One region of the Kitasatospora sp. NPDC056800 genome, then DNA from elsewhere that is predicted to be linked to it. Evidence: riboswitches for the same ligand, from Rfam matches in the RefSeq annotation. Region 1 holds a riboswitch; each other region holds the start of a gene.
What was found. Region 1 has a riboswitch for cobalamin ahead of metE (5-methyltetrahydropteroyltriglutamate--homocysteine S-methyltransferase). Riboswitches for the same ligand answer to the same signal wherever they lie in the genome.

Region 1 (5,685 bases):
CACCGCTACCTGCTGTTCGACCTGGCCACCTCGCTCGGCTGGGACACCGGCCGCGCCGTCACCACCTTCACCGCCGTGCTCGTCGTCGGGCCGGCCGTCCTCACCGTCTTCCGCCGCGCGGCCCGCCGCGCCAACTTCGAGCCCACGGTGCGCTTCGAGGCCCCGCCCGGCCCGCACGCCCCATCCGGCCAGGACGCCATGCCCGGCCCGGACACCACGGTGGGGCCGCCGACCGCCGCGCGGCCCGCCGGCCCGGCGCACCCCTGAACCGAAAGGCCGACCATCGTGCCCAAGCCCGCGAAGCACCGGACGATGACGCTGGACGGGGTCGACGTCGTCGTCCTGACCCCGGAACAGCACGCCGCACTGGAATCCGCCCGCCGCCAGCTGGGCGGAGCGCAGGCGCAGGTCGCCAGGATGAGGTCAGACCTCCAGCGGGGACGGCAGCTGCTGGTCGAAGCCGAACGGATACTGGCGGGCATCCCGGCCGACCAGCTCGCGCGACTGGACGGCCGACTGGGTCCGGGACGCGGCCTGACCGGACTGCTCGCGGACATCCGCGCCGCCCTGCCGCGCACGCCGGACACCCCGACGCGGACCTGACCACCGGCCCCGCGAGCCGTGGTGGCGTTCCACCATGCGGACGGGTTCCGAGATTCCCGCGCCAGGCCCGGCGCTTTGCCCCTAAGCTGACGGTGCAGCTGGTTCGCCCTGTCCGCCAGGCAGGGCGTCGCAAGAGGGAATCCGGTGACGCCTTTCGACTGGCCAGTCCGGGACTGCCCCGCAGCGGTGAGTGGGAACGACCGCCGTCATACGCACTGGACCCGGGACGGGTCTGGGAAGCGACGGCCAGTAGGTGTCCGCCCTTCACGGGACGGACGCGCCCGCGAGTCCGAAGACCTGCCACTGCCCGCCCGCGGACGACCCGCGCGCGGCTATCCGGTGACCTCGTGGGCGGGTCGGCGACCATACCAGGCGGACCAGGCCCGTACGTTCCCGTGACGGCCGCCGCCGGGTACGTCATCCCTTCGCGCCCTCGTGCCGTCTCCGGGTACCTGAGGAGAACAGACTCGCGAAGGAGAGTCCCTTGACCACGAAGTCCGCAGCCGCGGCGAGCGTTGCCACCGCGTACGGCTACCCCCGCCAGGGCCGGGGCCGGGAGCTCAAGAAGGCCATCGAGGGCTACTGGAAGGGCTCGGTCACCGCCGAGGTGCTGCTGGCCACCGCCGCCGACCTGCGCCGGGGGAACTGGCAGCAGCTCGCCGACTCCGGCGTCGAAGAGGTCCCGACCGGTGACTTCTCGCTCTACGACCACGTGCTGGACACCACCGTCGCCGTCGGCGCGATCCCGCCCCGGCACCGGGACGCGGTCGAAGCCGACCCGCTGGACGGGTACTTCGCCATGGCGCGCGGCAACCAGGACGTCGCCCCGCTGGAGATGACCAAGTGGTTCGACACCAACTACCACTACCTGGTGCCGGAGTTGGGCCCGGACACGGTGTTCACGGCGAACCCGGCCAAGGCGGTGGGCGAACTGCGCGAGGCGCTGCTGCTCGGCCACGCGGCCCGGCCGGTGCTGGTCGGGCCGGTCACCTACCTGCTGCTCGCCAAGCCGGCGCCCGGGGTGGCCGCCGACTTCCAGCCGATCACCCTGCTGGACCGGCTGCTGCCCGTCTACGCGGAGCTGCTGGCCGGGTTGCGCGCCGCCGGCGCCGCGTGGGTGCAACTGGACGAGCCCGCATTGGTCCAGGACCGCACCCCGGCCGAGCTCAACGCCGCCGCCCGCGCCTACCGCGAGCTGGGCGCCCTCACCGACCGGCCCAAGCTGCTGGTCGCCAGCTACTTCGACCGGCTCGGCGACGCCCTGCCGGTCCTGGCGAAGGCCCCGATCGAGGGTCTGGCACTGGACTTCACCGGCCCGGCCGCGGCCAACCTGGAGGACCTCGCCGCCGCCGGCGGCCTGCCCGGCAAGCGACTGGTGGCGGGGGTGATCGACGGGCGCAACATCTGGATCAACGACCTGGAGAAGTCCCTCACGACCCTGGCGACCCTGCTGGGCCTCGCCGACACCGTCGACGTCGCGCCGTCCTGCTCCCTGTTGCACGTGCCGATCGACGCCACCCTCGAACGCGACATCGACCCGCAGATCGCCCGCTGGCTGGCCTTCGCCAAGCAGAAGGCCACCGAGGCGGCGCTGCTCGCCCGCGGCCTGCGCGAGGGCACCGGCGCGATCGCCGCCGACCTCGCGGCCAACCGGGCCGACCTGGCCTCCCGCGCGGGCTCGCCGATCACCCGCGACCCGGCGGTGCGTGCCCGGATCGCCGCCGTCACCGACGCGGACGCCCGCCGCGCCCAGGCCTACCCGCAGCGGGCCGAGGCCCAGCGCGCCCGGCTCGGCCTGCCGCTGCTGCCGACCACCACCATCGGCTCCTTCCCACAGACCACCGAACTGCGCGTCGCCCGGGCCGACCTGACGGCCGGTCGGATCGACGGCGCCACGTACCAGGAGCGGATGGAGGCCGAGGTCCGCGAGGTCATCGCGTACCAGGAGAAGGCCGGCCTGGACGTCCTGGTGCACGGCGAGCCCGAGCGCAACGACATGGTCCAGTACTTCGCCGAGCAGCTCACCGGCTACCTGGCCACCCGGCACGGCTGGGTGCAGTCCTACGGCACCCGGTACGTGCGCCCGCCGGTCCTCGCCGGGGACATCTCCCGGCCGCGCCCGATGACCGTCGACTGGTTCCGCTACGCGCAGGGCCTGACCGACCGTCCGGTGAAGGGCATGCTCACCGGCCCGGTCACCATGCTCGCCTGGTCCTTCGTCCGCGACGACCAGCCGCTCGCCGACACCGCCCGCCAGGTCGCCCTCGCCCTGCGCGACGAGGTCGTCGACCTCGAGGCCGGGGGCGCCGCCGTCGTCCAGGTCGACGAGCCGGCCCTGCGCGAGACCCTCCCGCTGCGGGCCGCCGCCCGCCCGGCGTACCTGGACTGGGCCACCGAGGCCTTCCGCCTGGCCACCTCCGGCGTCCGCGCCGACACCCAGATCCACACCCACATGTGCTACGCCGAGTTCGGCGCCATCATGACGGCGATCGACGACCTCGACGCCGACGTCATCTCCCTGGAGGCCACCCGCTCCCACATGGAGGTGGCGGGCGAGCTGGCCGAGGCGGGCTACCCGCGCGAGGTCGGCCCCGGCGTCTGGGACATCCACTCCCCGCGCGTCCCCAGCACCGAGGAGGCCGTCTCCCTGCTGCGCGCGGGCCTGGCCGCGATCCCGGCGGAGCGGCTCTGGGCCAACCCCGACTGCGGGCTGAAGACCCGCGGCTGGCCGGAGACCCGGGCCTCGCTGGAGAGCCTGGTCGGCGCCGCCCGCCTGCTGCGCGAGGAGCTCGCCGGCTGACCCAACCGGGCGGGGACTCCTCCGCCGGTTCGGTACGCCCGCCACGGCATGCGGGCCGCGTCGCGGCGCGGCCCGCATGCCCGTTCAGCCGGACCGGGGCAGTCCGAGGTTCTGGTAGATCTCGGTGGTGACCGTGGAGAAGTTCATGGTCATGAAATGCAGCCCGGGCACGCCTTCGGAAAGCAGCCGCCGGCACATGGCGGTGGCGTGTTCGATGCCGATGGAGCGCACGGCGGCGGGATCGTTTTGGTGTTCCAGCATGCGGTCGGAGAGGGCTGTGGGAATGGCAGCGGTGCTCAGGGTCGGAATTCGGCTTAGTGACCGGATGCTGGTCACCGGCATGATCTCCGGAATCACCGGAATATCGCATCCGGACTTCTGGAGGCGATCCCGGAAACGGAGGTAGCTGTCCACCTCGAAGAACATCTGGGTGATCGCGTAGTCGGCTCCGGAACGGCACTTCGTGACAAAGTGCCGGATTTCGGAGTCCCAGTCCGGTGACCGCGGGTGCATTTCCGGGAAAGCCGCCACCCCGACGCAGAAGTCGCCCGAGTCCTTGATGAGGTGAACCAGGTCGGCGGCGTACTCGACCCCGCCCGGATGCCGGACCCAGGCGCCCAGCGGGTCGCCCGGAGGGTCGCCGCGCAGGGCCAGGATGTTCCGTACTCCCTGGTCGGCGTAGTGCCCGAGGATGTTCCTGAGCTCGCCGACGCTGTGGCCGACGGCGGTCAGATGGGCGGCCGGGGTGAGGGTCGTCTCCTGGGCGATGCGGCCGGTGACGTTCACCGTCCGCTCCCGGGTCGAGCCGCCCGCACCGTAGGTCACCGAGACGAAGGTGGGGGAGAGCGCCTCCAGTCGGCGGATCGCGTTCCACAGGCCGGCTTCCGCCTCGGCGTTCCGCGGTGGCATGAACTCGAACGAATAGGAGTGCTTTCCGGTGGCCAGGAGGTCGCGGACGGTAGCCGCCCGGTCGGTGCGTGTGGAGGGTTTCCCGAGTGTCATGACAGGACGGTATACGCCCGGTCGGAATGGCGTGGTGGAAAGTCCACAGTGTGATACGCGGGTTTTCGCCAATGACGGTCGATGGCCTTCGGGGGTGGTCGCGGAGCGGCCTCCGGAGGCTGCACAATAGGGGCATGGAAAGACATTCGTACGCCCTTCCCGGACTTCCCGACTGGGGTCGCTGCGCGGTCATGGGAATCCTCAACGTCACCCCGGACTCGTTCTCGGACGGGGGATGCTGGCTGGACCCGGGCCGGGCGGTGGAGCACGGACTGGCGCTGGCCGCGCGGGGGGCCGACATGGTGGACGTGGGCGGCGAGTCGACCCGCCCCGGCGCCCGCCGGGTGCCGGTCGAGGAGGAGCTCGCGCGGGTGCTGCCGGTGGTGCGCGGACTCGCCCGGCAGGGCGTCCTGGTGAGCATCGACACGATGCGCGCCCGGGTCGCCGAGGCCGCGGTGGACGCCGGGGCCCGGATCGTCAACGACGTCAGCGGCGGCCGGGCGGACGAGGCCATGGCGAAGACGGCCGCGCGGGCCGGCGTGCCGTTCGTCGTCATGCACTGGCGGGGGCAGTCCCAGGGGATGGACGACCTGGCCGGCTACGGGGACGTCGTCGCCGAGGTGGTCGCCGAAGTGGGGCGCCAGCTGGACGCCGTGGTGTCGGCCGGAGTCGACCCGGAGCAGGTCGTCCTCGACCCCGGCCTCGGCTTCGCCAAGGGCCGGAGCGACGACTGGGCGCTGCTCGCCGCCCTGGACGCCTGGGCCGTGCTGGACCGCCCGCTCCTGGTCGGGCCCTCCCGCAAGCGCTTCCTCGGCGAACTGCTCGCCGACCCGGCCACCGGCGAGCCCCGCCCGGCCCGGGAGCGGGACGACGCGACCTCGGCCGCCGCCGTCCTGGCCGCCGCGCAGGGCGCCTGGGCCGTACGGGTCCACGAGGTGCGGGCGGCCGCCGACGCCGTGCGGGTCGAGGCGGCCGTGCGGGCCCACCGGGCGACCGCCGACCGGCTGCCGGTGTAGGCCTTCGCAACCATCCGGGGAAGAGAAGACCGGGGAAGAAAAGAGAAGAGGGGTGCGTCGCACCATGGCACGTCCCGTCGGGCGCAAGATCTTCGCCCACGCCAAGCTGCGCCGGCTGCGCCGCGAGCACGGCATGAACCAGGTCGAGCTGGCCCACGAGCTCGGCATCTCGACCAGCTACCTCAACCAGATCGAGCACAGCCGGCGCCCGCTCACCGCCGCCGTGCTGCTGCGGATCGCCGAGGTGTTCGGCGTGGACCCGGA
Region 2 (5,685 bases), on a different contig from region 1:
TCCACCTTTTACTTCCGAGTTCTTTCGAGACATTTCGATCCGTCTCGAAAGGCGCGCCCGGAACAGGACGAGCGGTGCGGTCACCTGGGGCTCCGGGGCACATCACCCGGCGAAGGGATCGCTCATGACCACCTCCCCCAGCGGCTCGGCCGCCGCGCTGCGCGCCGTCCAGGTCGCGGGGCCGGGTGCGGCCCCCGAGCTGGTCGAGGTCCCCTCGCGGGAGCCCGGCCCGGGAGCCGTGCGGATCACCGTGGAGGCGTGCGGGGTCTGCCACTCCGACCTGCTCATCGCCGGCGGCCTGCTGCCCGGCAGCACCTTCCCGATCACCCCGGGGCACGAGATCGCCGGCCGCGTCGACGCCCTCGGCGAGGGCGTGGAGGGCTGGCGGGTCGGCGACCGGGTCGCGGTCGGCTGGTACGGCGGCAGCTGCGGGCACTGCGACGCGTGCCGGGCGGGCGACGGCCTGCACTGCGCGCGGGTCGAGATCCCGGGCGTCGCCTATCCGGGCGGGTTCGCCGACTCCGTCGTCGTCCCGGCCGTGGCCCTGGCGGCGATCCCGGACGAGCTCACCGCGGTCGAGGCGGCGCCACTGGCCTGCGCGGGGGTGACGGTCTTCAACGCCCTGCGCCGCTCCGCCGCACGGCCCGGGGACACCGTCGCCATCCTGGGGATCGGCGGACTCGGCCACCTGGGCGTCCAGTTCGCCGAGAAGATGGGCTTCCGCACCGTCGCCATCGCCCGCGGCCAGGAGAAGGGGCCGCTCGCGCTCCGGCTCGGCGCCGCCCACTACATCGACAGCACCGCGGGCGATGTCGCCGAGGCCCTGCGGCAGTTGGGGGGCGCGAAGGTGGTCCTGTCCACCGTCACCAACGCGCCCGCCGTGGTGGCGACGATCGACGGGATCACCCGTCGGGGCGAGCTCGTCATGGTCGGACTCCCGGCGGAGCCGCTGGAGCTGAGCGCCCTGCAGCTGATCCAGGGCGACCGGAAGGTCTACGCGCACTCCTCGGGCATCGCGGTCGACACCCAGGACACGCTGCGCTTCGCGGCGCAGACGGGGGTGCGGGCCTGGGTCGAGGAGGTGCCGCTGGAGCGGACCGCGGCGGCGGTGGAGAAGATGGCCGCCAATCGGGCCCGCTTCCGCATGGTCGTCACCACCGGCCGCTGAGCGGCGGCCCTCGGAGTCGGCCCTCGGAGTCGGCCATCGGAGCCGGTCCCTCGGGGCCGGCTCCCGGCGTGTCCGGGCAGGTGGACGGGGGTGAGCGGCCCTCCGGCGGCGCGGCGCGGGCGCGTACCCCTGGACTTACTAGGACGTCCAACTATATGGTCGACGGCAGGTCCGCGGTGTCAGGGAAGCCGGTGTGAGTCCGGCACGGTCCCGCCACTGTGACCGGGGAGTCCGTCCTCGCAGATGACGGCCACTGGCAGCCAGCCGGGAAGGCCTGAGGGCGTGCGGTGATCCGGGAGTCAGGATACCGGCCGCGGGTGGTTCGTGTTTTCCACGAGGATGGAGACGACACACATGACTCCGGGCTGCTTCCGTTCCACCGCGCCCGGCTGTCCCGTGCCGACGACCGCCGGGGCGCCCGCGTCCTGACGTACCGTCACACCGTCGTACGCCCGTGCCGAGGGGCGCACCACCGTGCGCCCGCCGACCGGCGGCGGCCTCCATTCCTCCTCTCCCCACCCCTGTCGAGAGTAGGAACCGATGGTCCGAGAACTGACCCACTTCATCGCCGGCAAGCCCACCGCCGGCACCTCCGGCCGCTTCGGCGACGTGTACGACCCCAACACCGGCCGGGTGCAGGCCCGGGTGCCCCTGGCGAGCCGCGCCGAGGTCGAGGCGGTGATCGCCGACGCTGCGCAGGCCCAGCCCGCGTGGGCCGCCTGGAACCCGCAGCGGCGGGCCCGCGTCCTGCTGCGGTTCCTCCAGCTCGTCGAGCAGGAGAAGGACGAGCTGGCCCGGCTGCTCTCCGCCGAGCACGGAAAGACCGTGGCCGACGCCCACGGCGACATCCAACGCGGCCTGGAAGTCGTGGAGTTCGCCGCCGGCATCCCGCACCTGCTGAAGGGCGAGTTCAGCGACAACGCCGGGACGGGCATCGACGTGTACTCGATGCGCCAGCCGCTCGGCGTGGTCGCGGGCATCACGCCGTTCAACTTCCCGGCGATGATCCCGCTCTGGAAGGCCGCGCCCGCGCTGGCCTGCGGGAACGCCTTCGTGCTCAAGCCCTCGGAGCGCGACCCCTCGGTGCCGCTGCGGCTGGCCGAGCTGTTCCTGGAGGCCGGGCTGCCGCCGGGCGTGCTCAACGTCGTCAACGGTGACAAGGAGGCCGTGGACACCCTGCTGGAGGACCCGCGCGTCCAGGCGCTCGGCTTCGTCGGCTCCACGCCGGTCGCCCAGTACGTGTACGCCACCGCCGCCGCGCACGGGAAGCGGGCGCAGTGCTTCGGCGGGGCCAAGAACCACCTGATCGTGATGCCGGACGCCGACCTCGACCAGGCGGCGGACGCGCTGATCGGCGCCGGGTACGGCTCGGCCGGGGAGCGCTGCATGGCCATCTCGGTGGCCGTCCCGGTGGGGGAGGCGACGGCGGACGCCCTGGTGGCGAAGCTGGTCGAGCGGATCGGCGCGCTCAAGGTCGGGCGCTCGGACGACCCGGCGGCGGACTTCGGCCCGCTGGTCGGCGCCGACGCGCTGGCGCGGGTGCGCGGCTACCTGGACCTCGGGGTCGAGGAGGGCGCCGAACTCGTCGTCGACGGACGGGACTTCCGGCTGGCCGGGCACGAGGACGGCTACTTCCTCGGCGCCTCGCTGTTCGACCGGGTCACGCCCGGCATGCGGATCTACCGGGAGGAGATCTTCGGGCCGGTGCTCACCGTGGTGCGTGCCGCCGACTACGAGGAGGCGCTGCGGCTGCCCAGTGAGCACGAGTTCGGCAACGGGGTGGCCATCTACACCCGGGACGGCGACACCGCCCGGGACTTCGCCCGGCGGGTGAACACCGGCATGGTCGGGGTCAACGTCCCGATCCCGGTGCCGATCGCGTACCACACCTTCGGCGGCTGGAAGCGCTCCGCGTTCGGCGACCTCAACCAGCACGGGCCGGACTCGATCCGCTTCTACACCCGCACCCGCACCGTCACCTCGCGCTGGCCCTCCGGGGCCAAGGAGGGCGCGAGCTTCACCATCCCGACGATGGGCTGAGGCGCGCCGTGCACACCCATCTGACCGACGACCAGCTCGCCATCGTCGCGACCACCCGGGACTTCGCCCGCGAGCACCTCGCCCCGCACGCCGTCGCGTGGGACCAGGCCAAGCACTTCCCGGTCGACGTCCTGCGCAAGGCCGCCGACCTGGGCCTCGGCGGCGTCTACGTGCGGGAGGAGGCGGGCGGCTCGGAGCTCGGCCGCCAGGACGGCGTGCTCGTCTTCGAGGCGCTGGCGACCGGCTGCCCGTCCATCGCCGGCTACCTGTCGATCCACAACATGGTCGCCTGGATGATCGACCGCTACGGCAGCCCCGCCCAGCGCGCCCGGCTGCTGCCCGGGCTCTGCTCGACGGAGCTGCTCGGCAGCTACTGCCTCACCGAGCCGGGCGCGGGCTCGGACGCCGCCGCGCTGGCCACCCGGGCCCGCCGGCACGGGGACCACTGGGTCCTGGACGGCGTCAAGCAGTTCGTCTCGGGCGCCGGCACCTCGCAGGTGTACGTGGTGATGGCCCGCACCGGCGGCCCGGGGGCCCGGGGCGTCTCCGCGTTCCTGGTGGAGCGGGACGACCCCGGCGTCTCCTTCGGAGCGAACGAGAAGAAGATGGGCTGGAACGCCCAGCCGACCCGGCAGGTGCTGCTGGACGGCGTCCGGCTCCCCGCCGACCGCCTGCTCGGCGGGGAGGGCGAGGGCTTCCGGATCGCCATGAACGGGCTGAACGGCGGCCGGCTCGGCATCGCCGCCTGCTCCGTCGGCGGCGCGCAGGACGCCCTGGAGCGGGCCACCCGCCACCTGGCCGACCGGGAGGCGTTCGGGGCCGCGCTGCTGCACGCCCAGGCGCTGCGGTTCCGGCTCGCCGACATGGCCACGGAGCTGGAGGCCGCCCGCTCGCTGCTCTGGCGGGCCGCCGCCGCGCTGGACCGGGGCGACCCCCGGGCGCCGGAGCTGTGCGCGATGGCCAAGCGCCACGCCACCGACACCGGCTTCGAGGTGGCCAACCAGGCGCTCCAACTCCACGGCGGCTACGGCTACCTGGCCGAGTACGGCATCGAGAAGATCGTCCGCGACCTGCGGGTGCACCAGATCCTGGAAGGGACCAACGAGATCATGCGCGTCATCGTCGCCCGCGGCCTGACCGGGGCCGCGTGATGAGTACGGATGAGGTCCTCGTCCAGCGCGAGGGCCGGGCGGGTCTGATCGTCCTCAACCGCCCGGCGGCCCTGAACGCCCTCACCCACGGCATGGTGCGGAGGATCTCCGCCGCACTGGACGCGTGGGAGCGGGACGGCGACGTGGAGACCGTCGTGATCACCGGCGCCGGTGAGCGCGCCTTCTGCGCCGGCGGCGACATCGTGGCCATCCACCGCGCCGCCACCGGCGGCGACCCGGGTGCCGTCGAGGAGTTCTGGCGCGACGAGTACCGCCTCAACGCCCGGATCGCCCGCTACCCGAAGCCCTACGTCGCCGTGATGAACGGCATCGTGATGGGCGGCGGGGTCGGCGTCTCCGCCCACGGCAGCGTCCGGATCGTCACGGAGACCACCCGGGTCGCCCTGCCGGAGGCCGGCATCGGCTTCGTCCCCGACGTCGGCGGCACCTACCTGCTCGCCCTCGCGCCGGGGGAGTCGGGCACCCACCTCGCCCTGACCGCGGGATCCGTCGGCGCCGGGGACGCGCTGCTGTGCGGGCTCGCCGACCACTTCGTGCCCGCCGAGCGGCTGCCCGTACTGCTGGACGACCTGGCCGAACTGCCCGTCCACGACGCCCTGGAACGGAACGTCGGGCCCGCGCCGGCCGGCGTGCTGGACGCGCAGCGCGGATGGATCGACAGCTGCTACGCGGCCGGCAGCGTGGAGGAGATCCTCGACCGGCTGCGGGAGAGCGGCGAACCCGAGGCCAAGAAGGCCGCCGACCGGATCGCCGCCAACTCCCCGACCGCCGTGAAGGCGACGCTCGCGGCCCTGCGCCGGGCCCGGGCACTCGGCCCGCTGGAGGCCGTCCTCGACCAGGAGTACCGCACCTCCTGCGCGGCGCTCGCCACGCCGGACCTCGCCGAGGGCATCCGGGCCCAGGTGATCGACAAGGACCGCACCCCGCGGTGGAGCCCGGCGACCCTGAGCGCCGTCGAACCCGCCGCCGTGGACCGCTACTTCGCCCCGCTCGGCGAGCGTGAACTCGGCCTCGCCGCCACCACACCCCTGGAGCGCTGGTGACCCACACGATCGGATTCATCGGACTCGGCAACATGGGCGGCCCGATGGCCGCCAACCTCGTCAAGGCCGGACACCGGGTGACCGGCTACGACCTGGCCCCGGACGCCCGGGAGCGCGCCGCCGGGAACGGCGTCGCCGTGGCCGCCTCGGCGGCGGAGGCGGTGGCGGCGGCCGGGACGGTCGTCACCATGCTCCCGGCCGGACGCCATGTCCTGGACACCTACGGTGAGTTGACGGCAGCGGCGCCGAGCGGCGCGCTGTT
Region 3 (5,685 bases), on a different contig from region 1:
CTGAACGCCGAGATCGCCGTCGATCTGGGACACCCTTGCCTCCTGGGTGGCGCGCTGTGCTTTCTTGGTACCCCGCTTGTTACCGCTTGCTACCCCCGAAGGGGGCCCGGCGCCGCGGATCCGCCATCGCTCTGCCTTCCGCACCCCGGTTCGGGAGTTACTCATGGTAAGGCATTGCGACGCAGGGTGGCAGACCCTTTCCCCGGACTCCCGGGAGCCGTTCAGCGCTGCCCGGCGGCGGCCAGCGCCCCGTCGGAGAGCCGGTACACCGTCCACTCGTCCATCGGCACCGCGCCGATCGACTTGTAGAAGTCGATCGAGGGCTGGTTCCAGTCCAGGACCGACCACTCGACCCGGGAGTAGCCGCGCTCGACGGCGATCCGGGCGAGTTCCAGCAGCAGCGCCTTGCCGTGGCCGCCGCCGCGCGCCTCCGGGCGGACGTACAGGTCCTCCAGGTAGATCCCGTGGGTGCCGCGCCAGGTCGAGAAGTTGCGGAACCAGACCGCGAAGCCGACCGGTTCACCGGTGGCGTCGTCCTCGGCGATCAGCCCGAACAGGGCCGGGTTCTCGCCGAACAGGGCCTCGTGCAGCTGCTCCTCGGTGGCCTTCGCCTCGTGCAGGGCCTTCTCGTACTCCGCGAGTTCGCGGATCATGGCGTGGACGACGGGGACGTCGGTGGCGACGGCGGTGCGGATCATGTCCGTGAGCCTACTGCTCGGGACCGGTCTCGTCCCAGGCCTGGAGGGAGGTCTGGTCGATGATCCGGCCGTCCCGCAGACCGGCCATCGAGGACATCAGCACCCGGACGCCGTCCGGGTACCGGCAGGACTCCAGGAAGGCGACGTGGTCGCCCTGGACGACCACCTGTTCCAGTGTGTGGGTCATCTCGCGGCCGTAGACGTCGTCCAGCATGGCGCCGATCTCCTCCCGCCCGTGCATCACCAGGGGGTGGCTGGGCTGGGTCTTGCGGTCGACCATGCGCAGTTCGGCGTCCTCCGCGTAGAGCGCCAGGAGGGCCTCGGCGTCGCGGCGCTCGATGCCCTCGCGCAGTGCGCGGGTGTCGAAGGCGGCGGGGGCCGTCGTGGTGGTCATGATCTCGCTCCTCCGGTCGGGTTCCGTCGGCTCGTACCTTGAGCGTACGCCCGCGGCCGCCCGGACCCGGAGGAGCGGGATCCGGGCCGGTCAGGGGGCCGGCACGGTGCGCAGGTAGGCGGCCAGCGCGCTGATCGCGGCCGGGTTGCGCGGGCTCTCCACCAGGTCGACGTAGTCCATGACGAAGATCCGGCCGTTCCTGACCGCGGCGACGTCGGCCAGCGGCGGGAAGGACATCAGGAACTTTCGCTTCTCCTCGGCCTTCGGCGTCGCGTAGTCGTTGATCACGATCACCTCGGGGTCGCGCTGCACCACGCTCTCCCAGCCGGCCGTGACCCAGCTGTCGGCGAGGTCGCCCATGATGTTGGTCCCGCCGGCCTTGGCGATGATCTCGTTGGCGGCGGCGAACTTCCCGGCGGTGTACGGCTTGTCCTGCCCGCTGTCGTACAGGAAGACGGACGGGTGGCGCTCGGCCGGCGGGACGGCGGCGATCCGCGCCTTGAAGTCCGCGATCAGCTGGTCGGAGCGGTCCTTGACGTCGAAGATCTCGCCGAGGTTGGCCAGGTCGGTGTAGAGCGCCTCCAGCGGGTCCATCACGCCGCGCTCGGTGCCCTTGCCGCTGCGGCAGGACTCGCTGAGCACGTACGAGTCGACGCCGAGCGCCCTGAAGGCCTGCGGGGTGACGCCGCTGCCCTCGTCGAAGCCGTAGTGCCAGCCGGCGAAGACCAGGTCGGCCTTGGCGTCCAGCGCGATCTCCTTGGTGAGGATCTTCTTGGAGAGCCAGGTGGTCTGCTGGTAGCCGTCCTTCCAGGCGACCTGGTCGATCTTCCCCTTGTCGTCGGGCATCACGTAGCCGGCCATCCGGTCGGCGAGGCCGAGCGAGAGCATCAGTTCGGTGATGTTGACGTCGTTGGTCACCACCCGGGCGGGCTTCTGCGCGAAGGTGAGCTTCTCCCCGCAGTTGTCCACCGTCACGGGGTAGTGGGCGGAGGCGGTGGCGGCCTCCTTCGGGGCGATCTCGGCGCCGCAGCCGACGAGTCCGAGGGCGAGCAGGGCGGTGGCGGCAACGGCCTTGGTGCGCACGGGAGTTCCTTGGGGGTCAGGGGAGGCGGTCGAAGAGCAGCTGGAGGGCGCCGGTCTCCGGGTGGCGCACCGGGGTGCCCCGGACGCCGAACACCTCGGCCAGCAGGGCGGGTCGGAGCACCTCGTCGGGCGGCCCGGAGGCGACGATCCGGCCGTCCCGCAGGACGTACAGCAGGTCGCAGTGGCCCGCCGCCAGGTTGAGGTCGTGCAGCGCGGTGAGCACCGTCGGACCGGCCTCGCGGGCGAGCACCAGCACCTCCAACTGGTGCGCGATGTCGAGGTGGTTGGTGGGTTCGTCCAGCACCAGCAGGCGCGGCTCCTGGACCAGCGCGCGGGCGAACAGCACCCGCTGCTTCTCGCCCCCGGACAGGCTCAGGAAGCCCCGCTCGGCGAGGTGCCCGGCCCGGACCTTGCGCAGCGCCTCGGCGCAGCGCCGCTCGTCCCCGTCGACTTGGGCGCCGAAGCCGCGGCGGTGCGGCAGCCGGCCCATGGCGACCACCTCGGCGACGGTGAAGTCGAACTCGGCGGAGTGCTCCTGGGTCAGCGCGGCCACCCGGCGGGCGCTCTCGCGGGCGGTGAGGGCGTGCAGGTCGTCGCCGGCCAGCCGGACCACGCCGCCGGCCGGCTTCAGCACCCGGTAGACGCAGCGCAGCAGGGTCGACTTGCCGCTGCCGTTGGGGCCTATCAGGCCGACCACCTGCCCGGCGGCGGCCGCCAGGCTCACCTCGTGGACCAGCCGGGTGCCGGCCAGCTCCACCGAGACGCCGTCGACGGCGAGGTCCTGGGCGTGCACCGGGGTCGGGTCGGTCGTCGCGGTCACCGGGCACCTCCGAAGGCCTGGCCGCGGCGGCGCATCATCACCAGGAAGGCGGGCACGCCGAGCACCGCGGTGAACACCCCGACGGGCAGTTCGGCGGGCGCCAGCAGGGTGCGCGAGGCGATGTCCACCCAGACCAGCAGCAGCGCCCCGGCGAGCGGCGCGACCACCAGCACCCGGCGGTGCCCGGCGCCGACCAGCATCCGCGCCAGGTGCGGCATCAGCAGCCCGACGAAGCCGATCGCCCCGCTGACCGCGACCACGGTGCCGGTGACGGCGGCGGTCACCACGAACAGCTCGCGGCGCAGCCGGTCCGGGTCCACGCCGAGCGAGGCGGAGGTCTCGTCGCCCATCGCGAGCGCGTCCAGCCGCCCGGCGGTGCAGGCCAGGTAGGCGAGCCCGGCCAGCACGGTGACGGCGGCGATCGGCACCTTGCCCCAGGTGGCGCCGCCGAGGCTGCCGAGCAGCCACATCATGACGTCCCGGGCGGCCTCGCCGCGGTCGGCGGCGAAGACCATCAGGGTGGTGGCGGCGGAGAAGCCGTAGGACAGCGCGGTGCCGGTGAGCACCAGCCGCAGCGGGGTGAGCCCGTACGCGGTGCGGGCCGCGACGTAGACCAGGGTCATGGCGGCCAGCGCGGAGCCGAAGGCGGAGGCGGAGATCGCCCACACCCCGAGCGAGGCGAAGGCGCCGAACAGCATCACGGCGTTGGCGCCGACGGCCGCGCCGGAGGAGATGCCGAGCACGAAGGGGTCCGCCAGCGCGTTGCGCACCAGGGCCTGGACGGCGACCCCGCAGGCGGCCAGCCCGGCGCCGACCACGGCGGCCAGCACGGTGCGCGGCAGCCGGATCTCCCAGACGATCGCGTACGCGGCCGCCTCGTCCGCGTCCAGCCGGCCGCCCGTCAGCCCGGCGCCCAGGAGCCGCAGCACCCGGGGCAGGCCGAGCCCGGAGGAGCCGAGGGCGACCCCGCAGACCAGGGAGAGCAGCAGGGCGGCGGCGAGGCCGGCGGCGAGCGGGACGACGGGTATTCGGCGAGCGGGCGGGCCGACTGCACGGTTGACGGGTGCGCGGTTCACGGGTGCGCCTTGCCTCGGGCCGGGAGCGCGCCGGGGCGGGCGCGGGCCGGGGGCGTGCCGGGGCGCCGTTCCCCTCGCAGTCCGCGGCGAGTTGTCGGGAGGTCGGCGGCCGAGGGCGATCGGGCTGGCGCGGCCGTACGGGCGGGTACGGGCCGTGCTCACCGTTGCGGGTCAGCGCCGGATTCGCACCGGACTTCCCCCTCGGACGCCCTGGCAGCATAACAGCCACTCAGGGCAGGCAACCCTTACCGGGCCGGGTCGGACGTGAACGCACGACCGCCCCCGTCCGGCGGTGCGGACGGGGGCGGTCGGGTGGCGACGCGTCAGGCTCAGGCCTGCTTGGTCTCCCAGAAGATCTTGTCGACCTGGGCGATCAGGTCGAGCAGGGCCTGGCCGGTGGCCGGGTCCGTGGACGCCTTGGCGGCCGAGGCGGCCTTCAGGGTGTCGTTGATCAGCTGGTGCAGCTGCGGGTACTTCTCGAAGTGCGGGGCCTTGAAGTAGTCGCTCCACAGCACCGAGATGTGGTGCTTGACGGCCTCGGCGCGCTGCTCCTTGATGATGACGGCGCGGGCGCGGAAGTGCGGGTCCTCGTTGGCCTGGTACTTCTCCTGGGTGGCCTTGACCGACTCGGCCTCCAGCTTGGCCTGCGCGGGGTCGTAGACGCCGCAGGGCAGGTCGCAGTGGGCGTGGACGGTGGCGCGCGGTGCAAACAGACGAGAGAACATGGGAGTCCTTCCTTAGATCGTCTTCCCGCGCCCGAGATTACCCTTCCGCCCTCCCGGTTTCGCGATCGGGCGGTGGGCCTAGGGCGAAAGACGGACCGGGAACCGGCGCAATCCGGACATCGGACGGACGGCGGTCCGTACGGCAGACTGGGGGCGCGAGCGGGGGCGGGAGGAGGAGTCGTGGCGCGGAGCACGCGAGCGGAGGGCGCCGGGGCGGGGGAGCGCGGCCCGGGCGGCGCGCTGCCGTTCGGGCTGGTCGACGTGGCGGGGCCGTCGATGGTCCCGACCCTGCGCGAGGGCGACCGGCTGCTGGTCCGCTACGGCGCGCCGATCCGGCCCGGCGCGGTGGTGGTCTTCCGGCACCCGTTCCAGCAGGACCTGCTGGTGGTGAAGCGGGCCGCCGAGCGCCGGGCCACGGGCTGGTGGCTGCTCTCCGACAATCGCCCGGTGGACAGCGACAGCCGCAGCTACGGCGCCGTCCCGGACGAGCTGGTGCTCGGCCGGGTGCTGCTGCGGCTGCGCCCGAGCCCGGTCTGGCTGGCGCCGGGGCGCCGGCTGGAGCGGCTGCTGCTCACCCCGCGGCTGGCCCGGGTGCCGGGCCTGGCCCGCCGGCTCGGCGCCTGGGTCGAGGAGGTCTAGCGGGCCGCTACGCCCGGGCCGCCGCCTCCGCCTCCAGGCGCTTGCGGGCCCGGTAGGCGGCCACGTTGGCGCGGGTCGCGCAGCGGTCCGAGCAGTAGCGGCGGGAGCGGTTGGTCGAGGTGTCCAGGTAGGCGTTGCGGCAGGGCGCGGCCTGGCAGATGCCGAGCCGGTCGGCGCCCAGCTCGGTGAGGTGGACGGCCAGGCCCATGCAGGCGACCGCGCTGAAGTGGGCGGTGGCGGTGGGGGAGTT

Region 2: another riboswitch for cobalamin. It lies ahead of ACFRQN_RS25775 (CoA-acylating methylmalonate-semialdehyde dehydrogenase); the one in region 1 lies ahead of metE (5-methyltetrahydropteroyltriglutamate--homocysteine S-methyltransferase).
Region 3: another riboswitch for cobalamin. It lies ahead of ACFRQN_RS36610 (iron ABC transporter permease); the one in region 1 lies ahead of metE (5-methyltetrahydropteroyltriglutamate--homocysteine S-methyltransferase).

The regions. Positions count from the first base shown of each region.
Region 1 is NZ_JBHUAL010000008.1:57,895-63,579, reverse strand. It holds gene ACFRQN_RS03570 (ECF transporter S component) at 1-267, shown strand, start outside; gene ACFRQN_RS03565 (hypothetical protein) at 286-603, shown strand; cobalamin riboswitch at 686-923, shown strand; gene metE (5-methyltetrahydropteroyltriglutamate--homocysteine S-methyltransferase) at 1,088-3,403, shown strand; gene metF (methylenetetrahydrofolate reductase [NAD(P)H]) at 3,488-4,405, opposite strand; gene folP (dihydropteroate synthase) at 4,597-5,421, shown strand; gene ACFRQN_RS03545 (short-chain fatty acyl-CoA regulator family protein) at 5,486-5,685, shown strand, end outside.
Region 2 is NZ_JBHUAL010000130.1:20,723-26,407, forward strand. It holds tRNA gene ACFRQN_RS25765 (tRNA-Cys) at 1-7, shown strand, start outside; gene ACFRQN_RS25770 (alcohol dehydrogenase catalytic domain-containing protein) at 125-1,168, shown strand; cobalamin riboswitch at 1,308-1,499, shown strand; gene ACFRQN_RS25775 (CoA-acylating methylmalonate-semialdehyde dehydrogenase) at 1,709-3,208, shown strand; gene ACFRQN_RS25780 (acyl-CoA dehydrogenase family protein) at 3,217-4,359, shown strand; gene ACFRQN_RS25785 (enoyl-CoA hydratase/isomerase family protein) at 4,359-5,423, shown strand; gene mmsB (3-hydroxyisobutyrate dehydrogenase) at 5,420-5,685, shown strand, end outside.
Region 3 is NZ_JBHUAL010000257.1:6,112-11,796, forward strand. It holds gene ACFRQN_RS36585 (anti-sigma regulatory factor) at 1-33, opposite strand, end outside; gene ACFRQN_RS36590 (GNAT family N-acetyltransferase) at 222-698, opposite strand; gene ACFRQN_RS36595 (nuclear transport factor 2 family protein) at 709-1,092, opposite strand; gene ACFRQN_RS36600 (ABC transporter substrate-binding protein) at 1,183-2,175, opposite strand; gene ACFRQN_RS36605 (ABC transporter ATP-binding protein) at 2,192-2,995, opposite strand; gene ACFRQN_RS36610 (iron ABC transporter permease) at 2,992-4,071, opposite strand; cobalamin riboswitch at 4,194-4,319, opposite strand; gene sodN (superoxide dismutase, Ni) at 4,401-4,796, opposite strand; gene sodX (nickel-type superoxide dismutase maturation protease) at 5,073-5,435, shown strand; gene ACFRQN_RS36625 (CGNR zinc finger domain-containing protein) at 5,443-5,685, opposite strand, start outside.